One region of the Leisingera sp. M527 genome, then DNA from elsewhere that is predicted to be linked to it. Evidence: riboswitches for the same ligand, from Rfam matches in the RefSeq annotation. Region 1 holds a riboswitch; the other holds the start of a gene.
The links. A riboswitch is a leader RNA that binds a small molecule or an ion and turns the genes downstream of it on or off. The one in region 1 is predicted to bind thiamine pyrophosphate.
Positions count from the first base shown of each region.

Region 2: it holds a riboswitch for thiamine pyrophosphate, as region 1 does, so the genes downstream of both, thiC (phosphomethylpyrimidine synthase ThiC) here and thiB (thiamine ABC transporter substrate binding subunit) in region 1, are expected to answer to the same signal.

Region 1 is NZ_CP081037.1:4,029,274-4,035,326, reverse strand. It holds partial or broken gene K3555_RS25050 (transposase) at 50-245, shown strand; partial or broken gene K3555_RS19830 (AMP-binding protein) at 324-572, shown strand; gene K3555_RS19825 (cation transporter) at 695-1,333, opposite strand; gene K3555_RS19820 (helix-turn-helix domain-containing protein) at 1,407-1,823, shown strand; gene aroC (chorismate synthase) at 1,876-2,976, opposite strand; TPP riboswitch at 3,198-3,289, shown strand; gene thiB (thiamine ABC transporter substrate binding subunit) at 3,322-4,311, shown strand; gene K3555_RS19805 (thiamine/thiamine pyrophosphate ABC transporter permease ThiP) at 4,287-5,843, shown strand; gene K3555_RS19800 (ATP-binding cassette domain-containing protein) at 5,830-6,053, shown strand, end outside.
Region 2 is NZ_CP081037.1:2,722,309-2,728,361, forward strand. It holds gene K3555_RS13590 (8-amino-7-oxononanoate synthase) at 1-274, opposite strand, end outside; gene bioB (biotin synthase BioB) at 274-1,251, opposite strand; TPP riboswitch at 1,466-1,594, shown strand; gene thiC (phosphomethylpyrimidine synthase ThiC) at 1,728-3,536, shown strand; gene K3555_RS13605 (FAD-dependent oxidoreductase) at 3,533-4,513, shown strand; gene thiS (sulfur carrier protein ThiS) at 4,482-4,679, shown strand; gene K3555_RS13615 (thiazole synthase) at 4,681-5,448, shown strand; gene K3555_RS13620 (thiamine phosphate synthase) at 5,448-6,053, shown strand; gene K3555_RS13625 (HesA/MoeB/ThiF family protein) at 6,050-6,053, shown strand, end outside.

The DNA of each region.
Region 1 (6,053 bases):
AATGTCCGCGTTTTTACGCTAGCCTGTTCTCCACCCGAGGAGACAGACAATGCGGAAAAGCCGATTCAGCGAAGAGCAGATCATTGGCATCCCGAAGGAACCCCAAGTCGGCATTGGGGCCAAGGAATTGTGCCGCAAGCACGGCATCCACTGCCCGTCAGGGCATTGCGCAGCAATGTCCCGAGAGGGGCGATGGCACGTGCTACAAAAGGCGCTCGAAGGATGGCGGCATGGAAGTGTCTGACACGGTCCTAAACTATTGGGTGCATAAGGGCTTTGGAGAAAAAGGATATCTGTCGCTTGGTCACGAGGCTCATTCTCTGCGCGTGGTGGTTTGCGATCCGGCGCGAATGGGGAAGATCAGCGCTATTGCAGATGAGGCGCGGGTGTTGACTCTGGATGCCGGAGGGCAGGGATCTTTGCGCAACCTGGCGGATGTTCAGCCCGGTTTTGACCCTGTTGCCCGCGAATCCGGCGATCTGGCCGCGTTTCTTTACACCTCCGGCACTACCGGGCGCTCCAAAGGCGCGATGCTGATCCACGGCAACCTGGCGTCCACTTCCCTCATCCTGCTGGAGGCCCTGCCGCGCAACATCATGGGCAAGGTGCAGAAGAAAGCCCTGCGCGAGGCATGCGCAGGGCTGTTTGTCTGAACAACGCAGGGCGCCGCTCGTGCCGCAAGCGGGACAGGTGTTCAGTTCTGATACGCCGCAGTGCGCGCCTCTTCCTCGCGCCATTCCCGCATCGCCTGCACCAGGATCTGGTAGGCGGAGCTTAGGAACAGCCCGCCCATGATGCCGGCCACAATCAGGTCCGGCCAGCCGGTGGCGGTTCCCCAGACACCCAGCGCCGCGATCATCACCGCCACATTGCCGATCGCATCATTGCGCGAGCACAGCCAGACAGAGCGCACATTGGCGTCGCCATCCTTGTAGCGCGCCAGCAGCATGACCGAGATCAGATTGGCGGCCAGCGCCATAAAGCCGATCACACCCATGATCTGTGCCTGCGGCACTCCGACATAAAACACCTGATAAACGGTGGAGCCAAACACCCAGGCACCCATCAGTAGAAGGCTGATGCCTTTGCCAAGCGCCGCCAGCGCCCGGGTGCGCAGGCTAGCGCCGATCACCGCCAGCGAAATACCATAGGTCAGCGCGTCGCCCAGAAAGTCTAGCGCGTCCGCCTTCAGCGCTTGGCTGCCCGACAGCTGGCCCGCGCTCATTTCCACCGCAAACATGCCGGCGTTTATGACGATTACCAGCCAAAGCCTGCGTTTATAGTCTGCCGAGACCCCGTCAAAACGGGCGTTGTGATTGCAGCAGCCTGCCATTGCTCTTGTCCTCATTCCTGATTCGAGATCAATGTAGGGCCTCTAGTCACTAGAGCTTCAAGAGGTTCCGCAGATGTTTTCCATCGGTCAGCTGTCCAAGACCACCGGCGTAAAGGTTCCCACCATCCGCTATTACGAGGAGATCGGCCTGTTGCCGCAGCCCGGCCGCAATGCCGGCAATCAGCGCCGCTACGGGGAGGACGGAATGAACGCGCTGGGATTTATCAAACATGCTCGCGACCTCGGTTTCCCGCTGGAAGATATCAAGTCTTTGATGGGACTGGACGGGAATCTCGGAGATGACTGCGCCGAAGCCGACCGGATTGCCCGCAGTCAGCTGGCCAATGTTCAAGACCGGATCCGCAAGCTGGAGCAGCTGGCGGCGGAGCTGGAGCGGATCAGCCATCTTTGCGACGGCGGCAATGGCGGCTGCTGCAAGGTGCTGACGGCTCTCGGTGACCACAGCCAATGCTCGGGCGATCACAGCTGAGAGTGCTTTCCCAGCTGTGATCGCCGGGAAACTCCTTGTTAGAGCCGCATACTCAGCCGATCCTGCCCTGATTCACGCCAATCTGGCCACGGTGCAGTAGCAGGTGGTCCAGGATCACGCAGGCCATCATCGCCTCGGCCACGGGTACGGCGCGGATGCCGACGCAAGGGTCGTGGCGGCCCTTGGTGATGACCTCCACTGCCGAGCCATCCTTGCGGATCGATTGGCGTGGAGTAAGGATCGAGGAGGTCGGTTTCACCGCAAAACGCACCACCACATTCTGACCGGTGGAAATCCCGCCCAGAATGCCGCCGGCGTGGTTTGAGGAATACTCCACCCCGTTTTCGCCCATGAAAATCTCATCAGCGTTTTCCGAGCCCTTCAGCCGGGCGGCGTTCATGCCTTCGCCGATCTCTACGCCTTTAACAGCGTTGATTGACATCATTGCTGCCGCCAGATCGGTGTCCAGCTTGCCATAAACCGGCGCGCCGATGCCGGCAGGGACGCCGCGCGCAACAACTTCGACAACTGCGCCCACCGAGTCATGCGCCTTGCGCAGACCTTGCAGGTAATCTTCCCACTCCTGCACAGCGCCGGCATCGGGGATCCAGAAATCATTCTGTTCGATCGCATCCCAGTCAAAGCGGCTGCGGTCGATCTCCAGCTTACCCATTTGGGTCATATAGCCCTTGATCTCCAGCCCCGGCACCAGCGCCTTGATTGCTTCACGTGCAACACCGCCCGCAGCAACACGCGCCGCGGTTTCCCGCGCCGAGGAACGGCCGCCGCCGCGGTAGTCGCGGTTGCCGTATTTCTGGAAATAGGTGATGTCGGCATGGCCCGGACGGAAGGTCTGGGAAATCTCGCCGTAGTCCTTGGACCGCTGGTCGGTGTTTTCGATCATCAGCTGTACGGGCGTGCCGGTGGTCATGCCGTCGAACACGCCGGACAGGATCTTGACCGCGTCCGGCTCATTGCGCTGGGTGGTGTTCTTGTTCTGGCCCGGGCGGCGTTTATCCAGCCAGTTCTGCAGCATTTCCGGCTCCAGCGGCACATTCGGCGGACAGCCGTCGACGGTGGCGCCAAGCGCGGGCCCGTGGCTTTCGCCCCAGGTGGTGACGCGGAAGAGGTGTCCAAAGCTGTTCATCGACATGAGGCGCGGTCTCCTTTGCCGGACGTGCTTAGCGGGCAGGGGGCTGTGCCTCAAGCGGATTCCTCTGCGGCATAGAACCGAGGGGGCGCTGCCCCCGCCGCCTGCGGCGGCTCCCCCGGGATATTTTCAGCAAGAGGAAGAGATGGAAGTGGTTTTGTTTGGCCAAGACGCAGGTCCTGGCGGGCTTTGGCTTGTCTTTGCTGCGGCCCGGGCATAATGTCCGCGCGACCTCGGGGTGCGCAACAGCGCTGAGATGACACCCGTTGAACCTGAACCGGATCACACCGGCGGAGGGAAGGTACTGGACAGCCTCCACCCTTGCCCAACGCCGCAAAGGAGGATGGCTTGAAACATCTTGCATTTGCAGCGGGACTGCTTGGCGCCTCGGCAGCTTTTGCCGAAACGCCCGAACTCACCGTTTATACCTATGACAGCTTTGTTTCCGATTGGGGCCCGGGCCCGGCGGTGGAAAAGGCGTTTGAGGAGGTTTGCGGCTGCGACCTGAAACTGGTTGGCGCAGGCGATGGCGCGGCACTGCTGGCGCGGGTCAAGCTGGAGGGCGCACGCTCGGATGCCGATGTGGTTCTTGGCCTCGACACCAACCTGACCGCGGCGGCCAAGGAAACCGGCCTGTTTGCAGAGCATTCGGTCAGCGCCGACTATGCGCTGCCGGTTGCATGGAACGACGCGACCTTTGTGCCTTATGACTGGGGCTATTTTGCCTTTGTTCACAACGCCGATGCAGCGGCGCCGGCGGATTTCCCGTCGAATTTCAAGGCGCTGGCAACCAGCGACATGAAGATCGTGATCCAGGACCCGCGCTCCTCGACCCCCGGTCTGGGCCTGCTCCTGTGGGTGAAAGCCGCCTATGGCGATGAGGCGCCGGAAATCTGGAAGGGCCTGTCTGACAATGTTGTCACCGTGACCAAGGGCTGGTCCGAGGCCTATGGCATGTTCCTGGAAGGCGAGGCCGACATGGTGCTTTCCTACACCACCTCACCCGCCTACCACCTGATTGCTGAGGAAGACGGCTCCAAGGCGGCTGCCGCCTTTGACGAGGGTCATTACATGCAGGTGGAAGTTGCAGGCAAACTGGCAAACACCGATCAGCCTGAGCTGGCCGACCAGTTTCTGGAATTCATGGTATCCGACGCTTTTCAGTCGATCATTCCGACCACCAACTGGATGTACCCCGCAGTGACACCGGCTGCGGGTCTGCCGGAGGGTTTCGAGACGCTGATCGCGCCAGGCAAGTCCTTGCTGCTGAGCGAAACTGAAGCGGCAGAGGTGCGGGATGCAGCGCTTGGCGAATGGCTGGACGCGCTCAGCCAGTAGGCTCCGTTCCCGGAATCAGCGCGGCACTGCTTGTCGTCGCGCTGATCTTAGGAACCTTGGGTGCTGTGGCACTCAGGGCCGAGGCCGGAACCGGATTTGGTGCCAGCGATTGGGCGGCGTTGCGGTTTACGCTGACACAGGCCAGCCTGTCGGCGCTGCTGAGCGTCGGTCTGGCGATACCCGTGGCCCGTGCACTGGCGCGGCGGCGGTTTCCAGGGCGGGCATTGCTGATTGCCCTGCTTGGCGCCCCCTTCATTCTGCCGGTGATCGTTGCCATTCTGGGCCTTCTGGCGGTGTTTGGCCGGGCTGGCTGGCTGAGCAGCTTGTTCGGCCTGTTCGGGCTGGAGCCGGTGCAAATTTACGGCCTGCACGGCGTGGTCCTGGCACATGTCTTCTTCAACCTGCCGCTGGCGACCCGGCTGATCCTGCAGGGCTGGCAGGAAATCCCGGCTGAACGCTTCCGCTTGGCCGCGCAATTGGATGCCGGTCCGCTGGCGATGTGGCGGCTGCTAGAGGGGCCGATGCTCCGGCGGGTGGCACCGGGTGCTTTGGCTGTTGTCTTTGCCATCTGCCTTTCCAGTTTTGCGGTTGCGCTGACTCTGGGCGGCGGCCCCAGGGCGACCACGATCGAGCTGGCCATCTATCAGGCGTTCCGCTTTGATTTTGATTTGGGCCGCGCAGCGCTCCTGTCGGGGCTGCAGCTGCTGCTGACTGGCACCGCTGCACTGGCAGCGCTGCGGGTGTCGGCGGGTGAGGGCTTTGGCGCCGGTCTTGACCGCGCGGTGCGGCGCTGGGACGGGCAGGGGGCGCTGGCGCGCGGCTTGGATGTTTTCTGGATTTTCCTGTCTGCGGCGTTCCTGCTGCTGCCTTTGGCCGCAATCGTGCTGGCGGGATTGCCGGGGCTGGCAGGTTTAAAAAGTAGTGTCTGGCAGGCCGCGGGGAACTCCATTCTGGTGGCTGCAATCAGCACTGTGATCCTTCTTGCGCTGGCCTTGCCGATGGCAGCTGCGGTTGCAGCTGGCCGGAACAGCCTGACCGAACTGTCGGGCATTCTTGGGCTTGCGGCCTCTCCATTGGTGATTGGCACCGGGCTGTTCATTCTGATCTACCCCGTCGCAGACCCATTTGCCCTGGCGCTGCCGGTGACGGCGCTGGTCAATGCGGTGATGGCGCTGCCATTTGCCATGCGTATCCTGGTGCCGCGGGCGCGGGAAGTGCTGGGTCGCTATGGCCGGTTGTCGCTGTCGCTGGATATGCAGGGCTGGGCCTTTGTGCGCCGGGTCTTTCTGCCCCGGATGCGGGCGCAAACAGGGTTTGCCGCGGGCTTGACTGCGGCACTGTCGATGGGGGATCTGGGCGTGGTAACGCTGTTTGCCGATCCGGATTTCGCAACGCTGCCCTTGCAGATTTACCGGCTGATGGGGGCATACCGGATGGAGGCCGCAGCGGGTGCTGCACTGCTCCTGCTGATGCTGTCGATGGGTGCGTTTTGGATTTTGGACCGCGGAGGGCGCTGGCATGCTGAGGCTTGAGGATTGCCGGATCATGAACGGCGGCTATGTGGTGGAGGCGGATCTTGAGATTGCGCCGGGTGCCTGCGTCGCGGTGATTGGTCCATCGGGTGCCGGTAAGTCTACGCTGGTGGAGGCAGTGGCCGGTTTCCTGCCCGTTACCCGTGGGCGCGTCTCTTGGAACGGCTCAGACCTGACCGGCAGGCCGCCGGGCAAGCGGCCGGTCGCCAT
Region 2 (6,053 bases), 1.3 Mb from region 1:
GCGCCGCCTCGGTGCCGAAAAACGCCGCGGCCTCTGCCTCCAGCAACTGATGTTCTGCGTCATTGCCGCGCAGCAGGCGCGAGCCGCCTGCCCCGACCGGCACCCCGCGCGCCAGCGCATCGGCGGCAGCGGCGCGCAGCACATCGCTGCCCGCCAGCCCAAGATAGTCATTGGAGGCAAAGTCATGCCCGTCCCGCGGCATCAGCTGCCGGTAGCGCCCGCGATTGCGCAGCGCTTCCAGCGATGTCTCATGCCTCGGGAAGGCGCCCGCCATCAGCGGCTGCCGTCACATCCCACCGCCATCGCGGTGATGCCCAGACGGTCGAACAGCTGCTGGTCCTTGTCCTCTTCCGGGTTGTCGGCGGTCAGCAGCGTGTCGCCCACAAAGATCGAGTTGGCACCGGCAAAGAAGCACATCGCCTGCATTTCGTCCGACATATCGGTGCGGCCTGCGGAGAGGCGCACGTGGGATTTCGGCATCAGGATGCGGGCCAGCGCCACCGAGCGGACAAATTCGATCGGGTCCAGCTTCTCGACATTGGCCAGCGGCGTGTCGGCAATCGGGATCAGCATGTTCACCGGCACCGAGTCGGGATGCACCTCCAGCGTTGCCAGCGCCAGCATCATGTCGATACGGTCCAGCTGCTGCTCACCCATGCCGACAATACCGCCGGAGCACACTTTGATGCCCGCCTCGCGCACCCGGTTCAGGGTGTCAATCCGGTCCGCGAATGTGCGGGTGGTGATGATCTCGGAGTAATACCGCTCGGAGGTGTCGATATTGTGGTTGTAATAATCCAATCCGGCATCGCGCAGGCGGAACACCTGGTCTTCCTCCAGCATGCCCAGGGTCATGCAGGTCTCCATGCCGAGATCCTTGACGCCCTGCACCATGGCTTCCAGTGCGGCCATGTCGCGGTCCTTGGGCGAGCGCCAGGCGGCGCCCATGCAATAGCGCGTCGCGCCGCCTTCCTTGGCTTTCCTGGCTTCGGCAATCACCCGCTGCACCTCGATCAGCTTGGAGGCTGACAGCTGCGCGCCGTTGCGGGCAGACTGCGAGCAATAGGCGCAATCCTCGGCGCAGCCGCCGGTCTTGATGCTGAGAAGCTTGGATTTCTGCACCTGATTGGGGTCGAAATACTGCCGGTGCACCGTGTGCGCCTGAAACAGCAAGTCCATGAAAGGCTTGTTGTAAATCGCTTCCGCTTCTTCGCGGGTCCAGTCGGTGCGGATGGGTGCAGCGTCCAGCATGCTGTCTCCTGTTCTCGTATACCAGTTGGCCATACGCGGATGGCGTTGCGGATTTTTATAGATAATTTCACCACCCCCGATCAAGCATCAAAGCTGCGCTGCAGCGATTTGACCCGCTTTTGCGTCCTTAACGCCAGTACCAGCCTGATATTAATGCCAAAAAATAATCTACAAAGATTTCGGTTGACGCGCGCCCTGTGCCTCCCCTACCCCTAAGGCCACGCAGGGGAGTCCCGCCCAAGGGACTGAGAGGCGTCAAGGTGCGGGGCAACCCAAACCGGCGGCGCGACCCTTTGAACCTGACCCAGTTGATACTGGCGTAGGAAGCAAGGACGCGCCTTTTGTCCGCTTGTCCCCGCGGGGACAGCCGTTTGAAACAGGCGCATTCCGGTAAAGCAGGCCTCTTTGCCTGCCGGTTTCCCAGCCAAAACTCATCTGGTGTCTTTTCTGAGTTTTCGGCTTTGAGGAGCACCAAAATGAACGTCCCCAACCCCAAGATCACCACAGGCGCCCTGCCCGCGTCGCGCAAGATCTATGTCGCAGGCGAAGTCCACAAGGACATCCGCGTGCCGATGCGCGAAATCGCCACCCACCCCACCGCAGGCGAAGCACCGCTGCCGGTCTATGACAGCTCCGGCCCCTATACCGACCCAGATGTGCTGACCGACATCCGCCGGGGCCTGCCGCAGCTGCGCCGTGACTGGATTCTGGCGCGCGACGACGTTGAGGAATACCAGGGCCGTGATGTGACCCCCGCCGACAACGGCTTTGTCGCGGGCGACCGTCTGACACCCGAATTCCCGGTGAAACCCGCACCGCTGCGGGCCAAGGACGGCAAGGCGGTGACCCAGCTGGCCTATGCCCGCGCTGGGATCATCACGCCAGAGATGGAATTCATCGCCATCCGCGAAAACCAGCTGCGCGAATTGTCCCCCTGCCACCGCGATGGCAACGACTTTGGCGCCAATATCCCCGATTACGTGACGCCGGAGTTTGTCCGCGATGAGATCGCCGCCGGCCGCGCCATCATCCCCGCGAACATCAACCACCCCGAGATCGAGCCGATGATCATCGGGCGCAATTTCCTGGTCAAGATCAACGCCAATATGGGCACCTCTGCCGTCACCTCCTCGATGGAGGAAGAGGTCGACAAACTGGTCTGGTCGATCCGCTGGGGCGCCGACACGGTGATGGATCTGTCGACGGGCCGCAACATCCACAACACCCGCGAATGGATCATCCGCAACAGCCCCGTGCCGATTGGCACTGTGCCGATGTATCAGGCGCTGGAGAAGGTGAACGGTATCGCCGAAGACCTGACCTGGGAAGTGTTCCGCGACACCCTGATTGAGCAGGCAGAGCAAGGCGTGGATTACTTCACCATCCATGCCGGCGTGCGCCTGCACATGGTGCCGATGACCGTTGAGCGGGTGACAGGGATTGTGTCGCGCGGCGGCTCGATCATGGCCAAGTGGTGCCTGCACCACCACAAGGAAAGCTTCCTCTATGAGCATTTTGAGGAAATCTGCGATATTTGCCGCCAGTATGACGTGAGCTTCTCGCTGGGTGACGGGTTGCGCCCCGGCTCAATCGCTGATGCCAATGACGCCGCACAGTTTGCCGAGCTGGAGACCCTCGGGGAACTCACCAAGATCGCCTGGGCCAAGGATTGCCAGGTGATGATCGAAGGGCCGGGCCATGTCGCCATGCACAAGATCAAAGAGAACATGGACAAGCAGCTGGAATGCTGCCACGAGGCGCCGTTCTACACGCTTGGGCCGCTGACCACCGATATCGCGCCGGGCTATGACCACATCACATCCGGCATCGGCGCGGCGATGATCGGCTGGTTCGGCTGCGCGATGCTGTGCTACGTGACGCCCAAGGAGCACTTGGGCCTGCCAGACCGCGATGATGTCAAGGTTGGCGTGATTACCTATAAGATCGCCGCCCATGCCGCCGACCTCGCCAAGGGTCTGCCCGGTGCGCAGCGCCGCGATGATGCGCTCAGCCGTGCGCGGTTTGAGTTCCGCTGGGAAGATCAGTTCAACCTGTCGCTGGACCCGGATACCGCGCGCGAGTTCCACGACCAGACCTTGCCCAAGCAGGCGCATAAGGTGGCGCATTTTTGCTCCATGTGCGGGCCGAAGTTCTGCTCGATGCGGATCAGCCACGACATCCGCGCCGAGGCGCAGAAGGAAGGCATGGAAGCGATGGCCGCCAAGTTCCGCGAAGGCGGCGAGCTGTATGTGCCCGCACCCGAGAAGGTGGAACCGGCGGAATGATCACCATCGCAGGCGCAGGCCTTGCCGGCCTCGCCTGCGCCTATGAACTGGCGCAGCGCGGGGCGGCTGTTACCGTCTATGAACGCGGGGAAACCCCCGGGGGCAGCAGCGTTGCGCGGTTTGCCGGCGGCATGCTGGCCCCCTGTTGCGAACGCGAAAGCGCCGAGGAGGAGGTGATCACCCTCGGCAGCCGCGCCGCCGACTGGTGGGCCAGGGTCACACCGGTCCACAGGCGCGGCACGCTGGTGGTGGCGCCGGCCCGCGACCGGGCAGAGCTTACCCGTTTTGCCCGCCGCACCACAGGCCACCGGGGGGTGGACGGGGCCGAGATCACCGGGCTGGAGCCCGCGCTGGAGGGGCGGTTTTCGCAAGGGCTGTTCTTTGAGGGGGAGGCGCATCTGGATCCGCGCCGCGCCTTACGGGACCTCAGCGCCAAGGTACAGGCGATGGGGGTGGACATCCGCTATGGCACGCCTGCCCCTGCCACTACCCCTGCCGGTGTCACGCTGGATTGCACCGGCATGGCGGCATCCCTGCCCAGCCTGCGCCCGGTGCGCGGCGAGATGGCGATCCTGCATTGCCCCGAGGTGCAGATCAGCCGCACCCTGCGGCTGCTGCACCCGCGGATGCCGCTGTATCTGGTGCCCCGCGGGGACGGGCATTTCATGATCGGCGGCACCATGATCGAAAGCTCCTCGGACCGGGCCATCACCCTGCGCTCGCTGAGCGAGTTGCTGAGTGCGGCCTTCACCCTACACCCCGCATTCGCCGAGGCCAGTGTGGTGGAGACCGGCGCAGGCCTGCGCCCCGCCTATCCCGACAACCTGCCGCGGCTGATCGAACAGGACGGCACGCTCTACCTCAACGGGCTTTACCGCCACGGCTTTCTGCTGGCACCCGCGATGGCGCAGCAAGCCGCGGACCAACTGTTACCGGAGACCACAGATGAAAATCATCGTGAACGCCAGACCGCATGACGTATCCGCAACCGACCTCCAGTCTGCGCTGCATGAGCTGGGCTTTGCCTGCTCCTCGGTTGCGACCGCGCTGAACGGCCGATTTGTGGCCCGCAGCAACCGGGAGGACGTACAGCTGACTGAGGGCGACCACCTGGAAGTCCTGGCACCGATGCAAGGAGGCTGAGATGGAATTCTACGGAACAGATATCACCTCGCGGCTGCTGCTGGGCACCGCGCAATACCCCTCACCCGCCGTTCTGGCAGAGGCGGTGAAATCCAGCGGCACCGGGATCATCACCGTCAGCTTGCGCCGCGAAACTGCTGATGGCTCGGGCGCCGGCTTTTGGGACAGCTTGCGGACGGCCGGCTGCCGGATCCTGCCCAATACTGCCGGCTGCCATTCGGTGCAGGAGGCAGTGACCACGGCGCATATGGCGCGGGAGTTGTTCGGCACCCCATGGATAAAGCTGGAAGTGATCGGCCATTCCGACACCCTGCAGCCGGATGTGTTCGGGCTGGTCGAGGCGGCACGGATCCTGAGCAATGAGGGCTTTCAGGTCTTTCCCTACACCACCGATGATCTGGTGGTGGGCGAGCGGCTGCTGGCGGCGGGTTGCGAGGTTCTGATGCCCTGGGGGGCGCCGATCGGGTCCGGCCAGGGATTGCGCAACCCGGATGCCCTGCGGGCGATGCGGGCGCATTTCCCACGCGTGCCGCTGATTGTGGACGCCGGCATCGGGCGGCCCTCGGATGCCGCACAGGCGATGGAGCTGGGCATGGATGCGGTGCTGCTGAATACAGCCGTGGCCAAGGCCGGCGACCCGGCAGCGATGGCCGCGGCCATGGCGCTGGCAATTGAGGCCGGGCGCGCGGGCTATGAGGCCGATCCGATGGAGCGGCGTGACATGGCGGTGCCCTCAACCCCTGTACTTGGCTTGGCGGAGTTTGCCTGATGGAACGTTTCTACCTGATCACTGGCCATGTCGGCCGGCTGGAACTGCTGGTGCCCCAAGGGGCCAAGCTGGTGCAACTGCGCATCAAGGACGAGCCTGAGACTGAGGTGCGGCGCCAGATTGCCCGGGCGCGGGATTTCTGTGCAGTGCATGACGCGCAGCTGGTGGTGAATGACTATTGGCAGGCAGCGCTGGATCTGAACTGCAACTTTGTGCACCTGGGCCAGGAGGACATGGACACGGCGGATTTCGCTGCGCTGCGCCGCAAGGGCGTCCGCTTTGGCCTGTCCACCCATGACGAAAGCGAGCTGGAACGCGCGCTGTCGTTCGGGCCGGAATATGTGGCGCTGGGGCCGGTCTATCCGACGCTGCTGAAGAAGATGAAATGGAACCCGCAGGGGCTGGAGCGGGTGACGCGCTGGAAGCAGATGGCCGGGGATACGCCGCTGGTCGCGATTGGCGGGCTGACGCCCGAGCGGCTGCCCGGGGTGTTTGCTGCCGGTGCGGACAGCGCTGCGGTGGTGACCGACATCCAACTGGCTGATGACCCCGAAGCGCGCACCCGCGAATGGGCGGAGGCCTGCCGGGTCAAGGAGGCAGCATGA